Regions from separate parts of the Thalassotalea sp. PLHSN55 genome, predicted to be linked through region 2. Evidence: predicted binding sites of a transcription regulator. Region 2 holds the regulator's gene; each other region holds the start of a gene.

Region 1 (4,101 bases), on a different contig from region 2:
ATTAGGTAATGGGTCACCAAGCGCCACATAAATATCACGGAACAAACCAGGGTCGATGCCTGCTTCTGTCATGCCCATAGTTTGCACTAAATACGCTCTTCGCTCTGGTTTTAACAAGGCAACAAAGTCACCGTCTTGTGAAACATGTAACTGACCTTGCTGCGCATTGTAGTTAGGGCCTTTTACCTGTTTGATGCCATCAAAACGAATATCATAACCTTCAACGTTAATTTGCTCGCCTTGGCTCATTTTAACGTTTATTTCAAGTTCATAAGTTGAAACAATAGTGACACCAACAATCGTTACGGCAATGCCCATATGCGCTAACGTCATGCCAATTTGACTGCGAGAAATTTTAGCAAAAGAAAGGCTGCCATTGGCTTGTTTCATTTGATTGAAAATATCTTTAAGCACAACAAGTGCTACCCAACAAGCGAGCGTCATGCCCATACTCACTAGTAAGTTAAATTCACCATGGTATAAAAATGGGAAAGCTAAACCAAAAACAACACTGGCGATTGATACAAAGCTCAATTGCTTACGAAGCTCGCCTGATTTGGCCTTCTTCCAGCGGATCAATGGCCCTATGCCCATAATGACAAACAATATACTCATGATGGGGACAAACACTGCATTAAAATACGGAGGACCCACTGAGATTTTGCCCATGCCTAACGCATCGACTAATAATGGGTAAAGTGTGCCCAGTAGTACCGTAACACAAGCAACCACTAAAATAATGTTACACAGCAATAACGCCGTTTCGCGAGAATATAAGGCAAAACGACTAAAATTACTAACATTCGATGCTCTAAAAGCATACAGGGTTAACGAACCACCAACGGCAATACCTAATAGTAATAAGATGAACATACCGCGACTAGGATCTGCAGCAAATGAATGCACTGACGTAATAACCCCAGAGCGCACTAAGAAAGTACCTAATAAACTTAAGCTAAAGGCAAATATTGCCAGTAATACCGTCCAGTTTCTAAAGGCACCACGTTTTTCAGTTACCGCTAACGAATGTATTAATGCCGTACCCACAAGCCAAGGCATAAATGAGGCATTTTCTACCGGATCCCAGAACCACCAGCCGCCCCAGCCAAGTTCATAATATGCCCACCAGCTGCCTAGTGCGATGCCTAAGGTTAAAAATACCCAAGCAGCGACAGTCCAAGGACGAGACCATCTCGCCCATGCAGCATCCATCTTGCCACACATCAGCGCTGCAATAGCAAAAGCAAAAGCCACAGCAAAACCTACATAACCTAAATAAAGTAATGGCGGATGCACAATCAAACCAACATCTTGTAATAATGGGTTTAAGTCACGCCCTTCCATTGGGAAATTAGGTAAAAGACGTTCGAAAGGGTTTGACGTTAACAAGGTAAATGCCATAAAACCTACGGCAACCATGCCAAGTACAGCAAGTACTCGTGCAATAAAGCCTTCATCAATGCCCTTGCTGAACTTAGCTACCGCCATCGTCCAGGCTGTTAATGAAAATACCCACAACAGTAAGGAACCTTCATGTCCACCCCATACAGCACTAATTTTGAAATAATAAGGTAATTGGGTATTGGAGTGACTGGCAATATATTTAACCGAGAAGTCGTCAACTACAAAACTGTAAGCAAGAATGATGATACTGATGGCAGTGAAGGCGAACATGCCAAAAGTTAATGGTTTAGCGTAAGTTAACAACTTTTTATTTCGACTAACTACCCCCATCATCGGGATAATACTCAAACAAATAGCAAACGCCATTGCAACAATAAGGGCAAAATGCCCTAACTCAGGTATCATTGTACTCTCCGATCTTTCGCTTGACTCTGGCAAGCTAAAAAGATTTTTTATAGTTTGACTAGCACTTCAAGTGGCTGTTTAAAAATGAAGTTTTTTGAAAATTTATCAATTAAAAACTTGAAATAATGTACTATCGTTTAAAATTTCGCAGCAATTCTATCACTAACTGGCGAATTTTTTCACGGTTAATGCCGTGAATAATTTGTAACGATTAATATCCGAGTCGAATAGTATGATATTAAGATTGTTTGTAGTACGATCTAAATCAAATCAAATGTGATAAAAATCAATTATTATTCCGGCGAGTAATATAGTAAAGAAAAAGTTGAATCCATTGCCAAGCACGTTATCACCACTCATTAGCGCGAAACAGCTAACTTGTATTAGAGAAGATCGCATTCTATTTGAAGAGCTAGACATAGCTATTCATGCAGGCGATATTGTCCAAATTGAAGGTCCCAACGGTGCGGGAAAGACCAGCTTATTAAGAATTCTTGCCGGTTTGTCTATGCCATTTGAAGGCAACGTACTTTTTAATGAACAGTGCATTAGCGACAACCGCGAATTATTTCACCAAAACTTGCTTTATCTTGGGCATTTACCCGGTGTAAAAGGTGAAATGAGTGCCCAAGAAAACCTCGAATTTAATTTAGCCTTACACGGATTAGACCAATCCACCGCCGAGCAAACGCTTTCAGAAGTTAACTTATTAGGTTTTGAAGATGCATTGGCGTCGCATTTAAGTGCAGGTCAGCACCGCCGAATTTCACTGGCTAGGCTATGGCAAAGCAAAGCCCCTATTTGGATTTTAGATGAACCATTTACCGCCATCGATAAACTTGGTGTTAAAAAGCTTGAACAACTTTTTTTACAACACGCAGAACAAGGTGGTTGCGTTATTCTAACCACTCACCAAGATTTGTCGCTTGATCCTGAACGGGTCAAAAAAATCACCTTAACTTACCGCTTTTATTAGGACAATATGACCATGGAATCGCAAAATACTTTGTCATATCGTGCCGCATTTGGGTTAATCATTAAGCGTGATTTAAAAATCGCCTTTCGTCATAGCGACGACATAATTAATCCTTTATTGTTTTTCGTGATTGTCGTCACCCTTTTTCCTTTAGGCATTGGCCCTGAATCTGGCACTTTATCACGTATCGCCCCGGGCATTATTTGGGTTGCCGCCTTGTTATCGACTCTACTCTCGCTTGATCGTTTATTTAAATCAGATCACAGTGATGGTTCACTAGAACAAATGCTACTTAGCCCGCACCCTATTTTTATTTTGGTATTGGCTAAAATTATTGCCCATTGGTTGGTAACAGGCTTACCGCTGATATTTATTGCGCCATTGCTTGCCGTTTTATTGCATCTTAATGAACACAGTTATGGCGCACTAATGCTAACGTTAGCGCTTGGTACACCGATTTTAAGCTTGTTAGGCGCTATAGGAGTTGCCTTAACCGTTGGCATTAAAAAAGGCGGCGTACTGCTTAGCTTATTAGTTTTACCTTTGTATATTCCGGTATTAATATTTGCCACTAGCGCAATTGATACTGCAGCGATGAACTTACCCTATAGTGGACAACTTGCTATAATTGCCGCACTATTTTTTGGTTCTTTAACTTTAGCCCCATTTGCTGTTAGCGCAGCATTAAAAGTGAGTACAAACTAACATGTGGAAATGGTTACACCCTTACGCCAATCCTGAAGTCACATATCACTTCACCGGCAAACTTATCCCTTGGTTCAAATACATCAGCATTGGACTCTTAACCACAGGGTTAATTTGGGCATTAGCGTTTGCTCCTGCTGACTATCAACAAGGCGATAGCTTTAGAATTTTTTATGTTCATGTGCCTGCTGCCTCCCTTTCAATGGGTATTTATTTAGGCATGGCAATTGCCGCATTTTCAAGTTTGGTTTGGCAATTAAAACTCGCAGACGCGTCTGCCGCTGCCATGGCGCCAGTGGGTGCCGCTTTTACGGCAATTGCGCTATTTACCGGTGCTGCTTGGGGTAAGCCTATGTGGGGAACATGGTGGGTGTGGGATGCGCGCTTAACGTCCGAGCTAATTTTATTATTTTTATATTTAGGTGTTATCGCCCTGCACAACGCATTTGAAGATAAAAACCTCGCCGGTAAAGCCGCTGGCATTTTAACCTTAGTTGGGGTGATTAACTTACCCATTATCAAATATTCAGTAGAGTGGTGGAATACGCTTCACCAAGGCTCTACCGTAAGCAAGCTTGGCAAACCATCGATGTCGCTCGATATGTTATGGC
Region 2 (4,101 bases):
CAAAAATTTCAACCATGGCATTTGATAAAACAGGTACATTAACCAACGGCGAGTTTACCATTGTGCATGTCGATGTAATTGATGAACAATTTACAAAAGCACAATTGCTAGCAATTGCCGCAGCACTTGAATGTCATTCTCAACATCCATTAGCTAAACCGTTTAGCCAATATCGAGATTTTTCTTATCAGTGTGAAAAGCCAACGGTAGAGCCCGGTTGCGGGGTTTCGGGCCTAATTAACAATCAGAAATTTGCGATTGGTAAACCTACTTGGCTACTCAATAAAAGTGAACTGTCTCAATACGAAAACAAACAATGTTTACTGACTCAGGATGGACAAGTCATTGCATCGTTTACGTTACGTGATGATATTAGAGAAGATGCAAAAGACCTGCTCGATTATTTGACCAAGCAAAATATTAGTTCATTAATGTTATCTGGTGACAATGCGGCAGGTTGTCTCGCCGTAAAAGAAGCGCTTAACATTGCCACAACTCATAGTGGCTTAACCGCGCTTGATAAAATGGAATTGCTCAAAGAGCGACAAAAATCGCATACGGTTGCTATGGTAGGCGATGGTGTGAATGACACACCGGTATTCGGCGCTGCACATATCGCAATTGCAATGGGCAGCGGTACCGATATCGCCAAAAACGGCGCAGATGTTATTTTGTTGAATAATCAACTCGCTTCAATTGAACAATTGCAAAAAACCGCCATTAAAACTAAAAAAATTGTTTGGCAAAATTACCTTTGGGCATTTGGCTACAATGCCATAGTATTACCGCTTGCTGTAGCAGGATTTATTACGCCTTATATGGCGGTTATCGGCATGTCGTTAAGTTCAATACTTGTTATTACTAACTCGCTAAGGTTATTAAAAAAATGAGCATCATTTACGTTCTGATCCCTATTGCTATTTTATTAACAGCCCTCGGTATTTATTTATTTTTTTGGGCAGTAAAAACAGAGCAATTCGATGACTTAGAAAAGCAAGGCATGAGCATCTTGTTTGATGAAGAAGGTAAAGATAAAAAAGCCGCTGAATCCAAGCCTACCGAATCGAACAATGATTAACATGCCATTAGACTACCTATCAGCTTTCATTATCGGATTATTAGGCTCAGGTCACTGCATAGGCATGTGCGGTGGTATTAGCTCATTATTAACTTCAGCGATCCCTGGCGAAAAACCTAAAGCGTCTTTAGTTTTAGGGTATAACCTAGGCAGAATACTTTCCTATAGTCTAATTGGCGCTATTGTCGGTTTTACTAGTTCAATTGCCGTTAGAAATATAGGCGTGCCGGTAATTGGTTTACGCCTGATTTCCGGCGTATTTTTAGTATTACTTGGTTTATATATTGGCCAATGGCTTATGTGGATCAGTAAACTGGAAAAATTTGGCCAATTTATCTGGCGTTACTTATCACCATTAAGTAAACAAATCCTTCCAGTTGATAGCACAAATAAAGCGATTTTATTAGGCGCTATTTGGGGCTGGCTGCCCTGTGGTTTGGTTTATTCAACCTTAACCTGGGCATTAGCTAGCAATAGTGCTTTTTCGGGCGCATTTATCATGTTCTGCTTCGGATTAGGCACATTACCAGCGCTTTTAACGGTTTCATTTGGTTTTTTTAATATAAAAAACATCTTGAAAAATACATATTTTAGAAAAGCATTAGCATTAGTTACAATATTGTATGGAATTTTCACTATATCGTTTGCATATAGGCAATTGTTTTAATATGATCTTAGTCAATAAGTTTGATGCTAAGTTATTTAGGTAGTTATGCAAAATCGTCACTGTTCAGGTCAACAACACATTCATTGTCAAAACTGTAGTATCAGTGAGCTATGTCTACCTTTCTCCCTTAATGACAAAGAGTTGGACGTTTTAGATAAAATTATCGACCGTAAACGTCCTATCCATAAAGGTGAGCAAATTTTCCAAGATGGCGAAAAGATGCAAGCATTGTATGCTATTCGTTCAGGCACATTTAAAACTTTTACGGTAAATGAACAAGGTGAAGAGCAAATTACGGGCTTTCATTTAGCTGGTGATTTATTGGGGTTTGACGCGATTGCCGAATCAGAGCATCCTAGTTTTGCAAAAGCACTCGAAACATCAATGGTTTGTGAAATCCCCTACAACACGTTAGATACGTTATCTAACAGTATGCCGAAACTTAAAAAGCAAATTCTTCGTTTAATGAGTAATGAAATTCGCGAAGATCAAGAAATGCTTACACTGCTTAATCGTAAAAATGCTGAACAACGTTTAGCAACCTTTATTAGTGCATTAAGTGCGAGATACCACGATAGAGGCTTGTCGTCAGTTGAATTTCGTTTATCAATGACTAGAAGTGACATTGGTAACTATATTGGTTTAACCGTTGAAACAATTAGCCGTTTATTCAACCGTTTTCACAAAAGCGGTTTAATTAAAATCGACGGTAAACTTATTACCATTTTAGATATTACCAAACTCAATGAAGTTGCTGGCCTATAGGCTAGCAACCCACTGATTCCCCTTCCTAATTAAAATTTAAACACTTGTTTAATTATTTTCTAACTATCACTATAAACTTGATATAAAACAAAATACTATCATTTCTGGTAAGGCACTATTAAACTGTAATTAAGCGTTAATTTTTGCCAAGGTGAAATGATGGAAAAATATCAAAAAATTCTTGTAGTTATCGACCCAACCACAGATGAACAAAAAGCGCTAAAACGCGCGATAGAGCTTGCGAAAAAAACAGGCGCTAGCATTACTGCATTTTTATCTATCTTTGACTTTTCCTATGAAATGACCACAATGCTGTCAAAAGACGAGCGTGAAGTCATGAGACAATCTGTGATCACAGATAAACTACAATGGATTGACACTGCCATAGACGCACTAAATGACGGTAACCTCACTATTGAAAGCAAAGTGGTGTGGCACAACCGCCCTTTTGAGTCGATTATCAATGAAGTACTAGAGTATAACTTTGATATCGTTGTTAAAGGTACTCATCAACACGATAAACTCAAATCAGTAATATTTACACCAACAGATTGGCATTTATTACGTAAATGCCCTTGTCCGGTATTATTAGTTAAAGATCATTTATGGCCAGAAAATGGTAAAATTCTTGCAGCTATCAACGTAGGAAGTGATGAAGAAGAGCATCAGTTACTTAACGATAAAATCACTGAAGAATCCCTTAATTTATCTAAAATTATCAAAGCGCAAGTTCATCTAATTAACTCATTTCCGGGTACTCCGGTTAATATTGCCATTGAAATTCCTGAGTTTAACTCTTCTGAATACAATGATGCCATGCTCAAGCACCATCAAGAAGCGATGACAGAGCACGCTCAGCGCTTTAATATTGCTCCTGAGCGTGTATCCGTTGAAGAAGGCTTACCTGAAGACGTAATAGAAAATGCTGCCAACAAACTAGATGCAGAGCTCGTCGTACTTGGAACTGTAGGTAGAACAGGAATATCGGCGGCCTTTATTGGTAATACTGCAGAGCATGTTATTGATAGGTTAAATTGTGATGTATTAGCACTTAAACCAGAAGGTTACATTTCCCCGTTAGATTACGATTAAAAAATTAATATCGGATATTGGAAATCACATAAATAAAAAGCCTAACTACCGTAAGTAGTTAGGCTTTATATTTCTTATACGTTAATTTATTTAGTTATTTAGTTAGCGATTGATTAATCTGTTGTAAGACCGCATGTGGGTCATCAGCTTTGGTTATCGGACGGCCAATCACTAAATAGTCTACGCCAATATTTACTGCCTGCTCTGGAGTCATAATACGCTTTTGGTCGTCTACGTTACTACCTGCTGGGCGAATACCAGGAGTCACTAATTTAAAATCTTGTCCTAGGTCTGCTTTTAGCATTTCAGCCTCTTGAGCCGAACAAACAACACCATCTAAGCCCGCTTGCTTAGTGAGCGCCGCTAAATGTTTAACCTGCTCAGCAGGTGATTTAGTAATACCTAAACCTATCAAGTCACTTTCTTCCATACTGGTAAGTACTGTTACCGCAATAAGCAATGGCGCTTTCTCACCATAAGGCACAAGTGCTTCTTTCGC
Region 3 (4,101 bases), on a different contig from region 2:
TTTTACCGGCACCGGTAACAAAGCTTTTGGTTCGCTGATAAACACGTGCGCTAATGTCGGTAAGCTTAGGCATTTCGTATAACGGTAGCTCCATAATGTTAATCGAGCTTGTACCTGGCAAGGTGGTTTTTTTCAGTAAAAACCCGGTAAAAATAGCCGCAGCAATACCAACAAGGTATAAAAGAAAGACTAGATTTTGACCGTTATCTGGGAAAAATGCGGCGGCAAATAATGCATAAACAGGCAAGCGCGCACCACACGACATAAAGGGTGCCATCATGACTGTAGTAATGCGTTCACGCTCGCTATCAAGTACTCGCGCAGACATTACCGCAGGAACGGTACAACCAAAACCAACAATTAGCGGTACAAAGGCTTTGCCGGGCAAGCCTATTTTTTGCATAACACTGTCAACCACAAAGGCTGCACGCGCTAAATAACCACTACTTTCCAGTAACGACAAACCAATAAATAAACAAACAATAACAGGAATAAAAGTTGCCACTGTCTGTATACCACTGCCAACACCTTCAACCAGCGTCAATAACCATGCGGGAAGATCATAGCTAGATAACCAATGAAGCGGATAATCAACAAAGATTGTACCGCTTAAAATGTCAAAAAAGTCGATAAAGGCACTACCAACATTAATGGCAAACATAAATAGCAAATACATCATGCCTAAAAAGACAGGAATACCAACAAGAGGATGCAAAACAACATCATCAAGGCGATCGGTAATACTGCGTCGCTCTAATCGTTCTTTGGTGGCATTTTCCAGCAAAGAGCGCACAAAATCATGGCGCTGATGAATAACGTCAATTGCTTCTATTGGCTGGTGACTTTTAACAATATAGTGCTCATCTGTGTTTGAAGCAGACGTCAAAGCATGTTGAATTCTCGATAAGTAATCTTTATTTTGCGCACTAATTTCATGAACAGGGCAACCGAGGAGTTGCGATAAAGAATTTACATCGACATCTAACGATTCCGTTCTATCAGTTTTATTTAATAGTACGATCATCGGCACACCCAGCTCTAGAAGCTGAGTTGTTAAATAAAGTTGACGTTGCAACTGAGTGGCATCAACCACGTTAACTAAGCAATCAATGTCATTATCACGCAGAAAATCATGAGATATCGTTAAATCTTGACCTTGCTGATCGCGTTTGGTTAATGAACTTAAACCGGGTAAATCGGAAAGTGTCGCATCGTGACTTGGAAGAGTAATTGATTTTTGCTTTGCTGAAACGGTAACACCAGACCAGTTACCAACTTTTTGCTTATCACCAGATAATAAATTAAATAGCGTACTTTTTCCTGAGTTGGCAAAACCAACCAGTGCATAATGTTGAAAGTTGGACATTAAATAACATCCACTATCACTTGGTTGGCAAGATTTTGTTGTAGCGTTATTTTGGTATTGTGTAATCGAAAAGCCATTGGACCATTCCAAGGGGCTTTATGAGCTAAAGAAATTACTGATTCAGGAACAAAGCCTTGTTCTAATAGTTGCTCTGCTAGTTCAAAATTTTTCGGTAAGGCAACAATTTTAGCTTTCTGGTTTTTTGACAAATCACTGAGTGTCATTTTCTCTACAACCCTTTACAAATGAGAATTACTTCTATTTACATATTACACTATCTCGTGCGCATGTACAGATCAATTTGGCGCAGCCAAAGGGTTGTTTGACTCATATCAAAGCTTTCTTTGCACAGAAAATATCAAATACAGCCCTAGACAGTTAGCTGTGCTTTGAATTAAGCTAAAACAATTCAAACACATGTTTTAATTTGACTGTTTATGCATTTTCAATCTCACTTTGTCAGCTTAAGTCACAGTTGCCAATTACACTTAATGTTGATTAACAAAACACCCGCTCATCAAGGCATTCCAATTCTGATGATCCACGGAATGATTGAAGATGGTCGTATTTTTTATCACAAAAATGGCAAGGGGTTGGCTTGTTATTTGGCTAAACAAGGCTACAGCGTTTATGTTGCAGACCTGCGCGGCATTGGGCAAAGTAAACCCAGAATCAATAAAAACTCTGCTCACGGTCAAACCGAAACTATCGTTAACGATATTCCAGCATTAATTGCGTACACCTTAGCGCACAGCCACCACGACAAACTGCATTTAGTTGCCCATTCTTGGGGCGGCGTTTACTTAAATGCTTGTTTGTTGCGATTCCCAAAAATTTGTCAGCAAGTTTATAGTGGTGTCTATTTTGGTTCAAAACGTCAAGTCAGAGTGAAAAATGTCGAACGTTTTTTTAAAATTGACCTTTTTTGGAATAAGCTCGGTTTTGCCATTTCTAAGCGGCGTGGCTATTTCCCTGCCAAGGGATTAAAAGTTGGCGCAGACAATGAAACACAAAAAACTCATCAACAATGTATTCAATGGATTAAAAAAGATGACTGGCAAGATAGTGATGATCGTTTTGACTATCATCAAGCAGCCAAAACCGCAAAGTTGCCGCCGATATTTTATCTTGCCGCGGTAAACGATCACAGCTTGGGCCATCAAAGTGATGTAAAACTCTTTATGAAAGAGTCTGGCGGTCAAGACAACAAATATTCCTTATTAAGTATCAAACAAGGTAATCTTGTCGATTACGATCATTTGAATATGCTAACTTCTCCGCAAGCGATTAACGACCACTTCCCCGCAGTATTAAAATGGTTGTGTACACATCAACACAGTTAAAAAAATATTTTTTGCACTTATTTAAACAAAACGCAAATAACGGTATTATTAAATTTTACCCGATACGGTTAAAAATGTTACAATCTCGACCAATGTAATTTGAACTAAAGATAGATTAAGTAAATATGCGTATTAGATTAACTGCAACAATTGATAAAAACCCTGAAAATGGCTGTGAAGCTGGTAAAGAATTTGAAGCTGTATTAATTCATCCTCGTTCTACTACAGTTGAATTTACTTCTGATGCAAACAAACAGGTTCGTGCGTTCCACTACGAATATGAAGTCGTAGAGTCTGTCGAATAGTTTTACCTTAGGTAAAATTATAAACAGAGAAAGTTGTCATTGTTACGCGAGCATACTGCTCGTTTAAGTGATAACGAATACACGCTTGTATAAAGCGTTTATGAATGTAATTAACAAAAGCTTTTATTTGACGTTTCCTTTTGGCGAACTCAAATAAAAGCTTTTTTGATATCTATCACACAAAATAAATAAAGCATCAAACAGCGAATATGCAAAACTCAATCAAGCTAACGACTTCAGGCGTTCAAGAAAATACCCAGGTAGAGTCGCCGTGTATAAGAAAATGTTGTCTGAACGAGCAAGATATTTGCCTGGGTTGCTTTCGACATATTGATGAGATAACAGGTTGGAGTAAAACCTCAACGCAAGAAAAACATGCCATTTTGGCATCGTGCAAACGTCGAAAGGCCAAGACAAGCTAAACAGCTTAACCATTAACGCGTTTTACTAACAAATCAATAAAGCTACGTACTTTAGGTGCTAAGTGTTTTCGGCTTGGATAAATAGCAAACACATCGATATTTTGCGCAGGATAATCGTTCAATAATATTTCTAATTGATTGTTGGCTAACTCTTTTTCCATGGTAAATGCCGGCAAGCGACAAATGCCAATAGAGTCTAAGGTCAATGCTAGTTCCATTTCTGAACTATTGCACAGTAACCTTGACTTAACATCAACATAGCTATATTTGCCAGAAGCATCGGTAAAGTACCAACGTGTCGGGTTTTTTAAATTGCTATAACAAATGCAGGCATGATCGACTAATTCGTCTGGAGTTGTAGGTCGCCCAAACCGTTTGATGTATTGCTTGGTCGCCACAACATAAGCTTTTGAGCTAAACAATTTTCGACAAATCAAACTTGATTCTTCTAATTGATGTGTTGCCCTGATCACCAAGTCAAACCCATCTTGCACTACATCAACATGACGATCGTTTAAATCTATCTCAAGCTGCACATTAGGGTATGTTTGCATAAATTCAGACAAAATTGGCTGCAAATAATTATGTGACAGTGCTACTGGGCAACTTATTTTAAGCAAACCTTTCGGCGCAATATCTTGTTGATCTAACTCACCTAGGGTTTG

What was found. Region 2 encodes FNR, which switches genes on or off when oxygen is low (the NO sensors DNR and NnrR bind a similar motif). Its sites were predicted from a motif close to TTGATCTAGATCAA; they were not measured.
Region 1: the regulator FNR is predicted to act here: its motif matches at 2,086-2,099, upstream of ccmA (cytochrome c biogenesis heme-transporting ATPase CcmA).
Region 3: the regulator FNR is predicted to act here: its motif matches at 1,689-1,702, upstream of ACRRSQ_RS04630 (FeoA family protein).

The regions. Positions count from the first base shown of each region.
Region 1 is NZ_JBPDIH010000006.1:89,769-93,869, forward strand. Features, by position in the region: gene ACRRSQ_RS12950 (heme lyase CcmF/NrfE family subunit) at 1-1,809, opposite strand, end outside; gene ccmA (cytochrome c biogenesis heme-transporting ATPase CcmA) at 2,144-2,785, shown strand; gene ccmB (heme exporter protein CcmB) at 2,798-3,490, shown strand; gene ACRRSQ_RS12965 (heme ABC transporter permease) at 3,492-4,101, shown strand, end outside.
Region 2 is NZ_JBPDIH010000012.1:65,688-69,788, forward strand. Features, by position in the region: gene ACRRSQ_RS18655 (heavy metal translocating P-type ATPase) at 1-890, shown strand, start outside; gene ccoS (cbb3-type cytochrome oxidase assembly protein CcoS) at 887-1,078, shown strand; gene ACRRSQ_RS18665 (sulfite exporter TauE/SafE family protein) at 1,071-1,745, shown strand; gene fnr (fumarate/nitrate reduction transcriptional regulator Fnr) at 1,791-2,510, shown strand; gene uspE (universal stress protein UspE) at 2,670-3,602, shown strand; gene pyrF (orotidine-5'-phosphate decarboxylase) at 3,697-4,101, opposite strand, start outside.
Region 3 is NZ_JBPDIH010000002.1:336,176-340,276, forward strand. Features, by position in the region: gene feoB (ferrous iron transport protein B) at 1-1,366, opposite strand, end outside; gene ACRRSQ_RS04630 (FeoA family protein) at 1,366-1,590, opposite strand; gene ACRRSQ_RS04635 (alpha/beta fold hydrolase) at 1,804-2,709, shown strand; gene ACRRSQ_RS04640 (hypothetical protein) at 2,835-3,014, shown strand; gene ACRRSQ_RS04645 (DUF1289 domain-containing protein) at 3,224-3,436, shown strand; gene ACRRSQ_RS04650 (LysR family transcriptional regulator) at 3,442-4,101, opposite strand, start outside.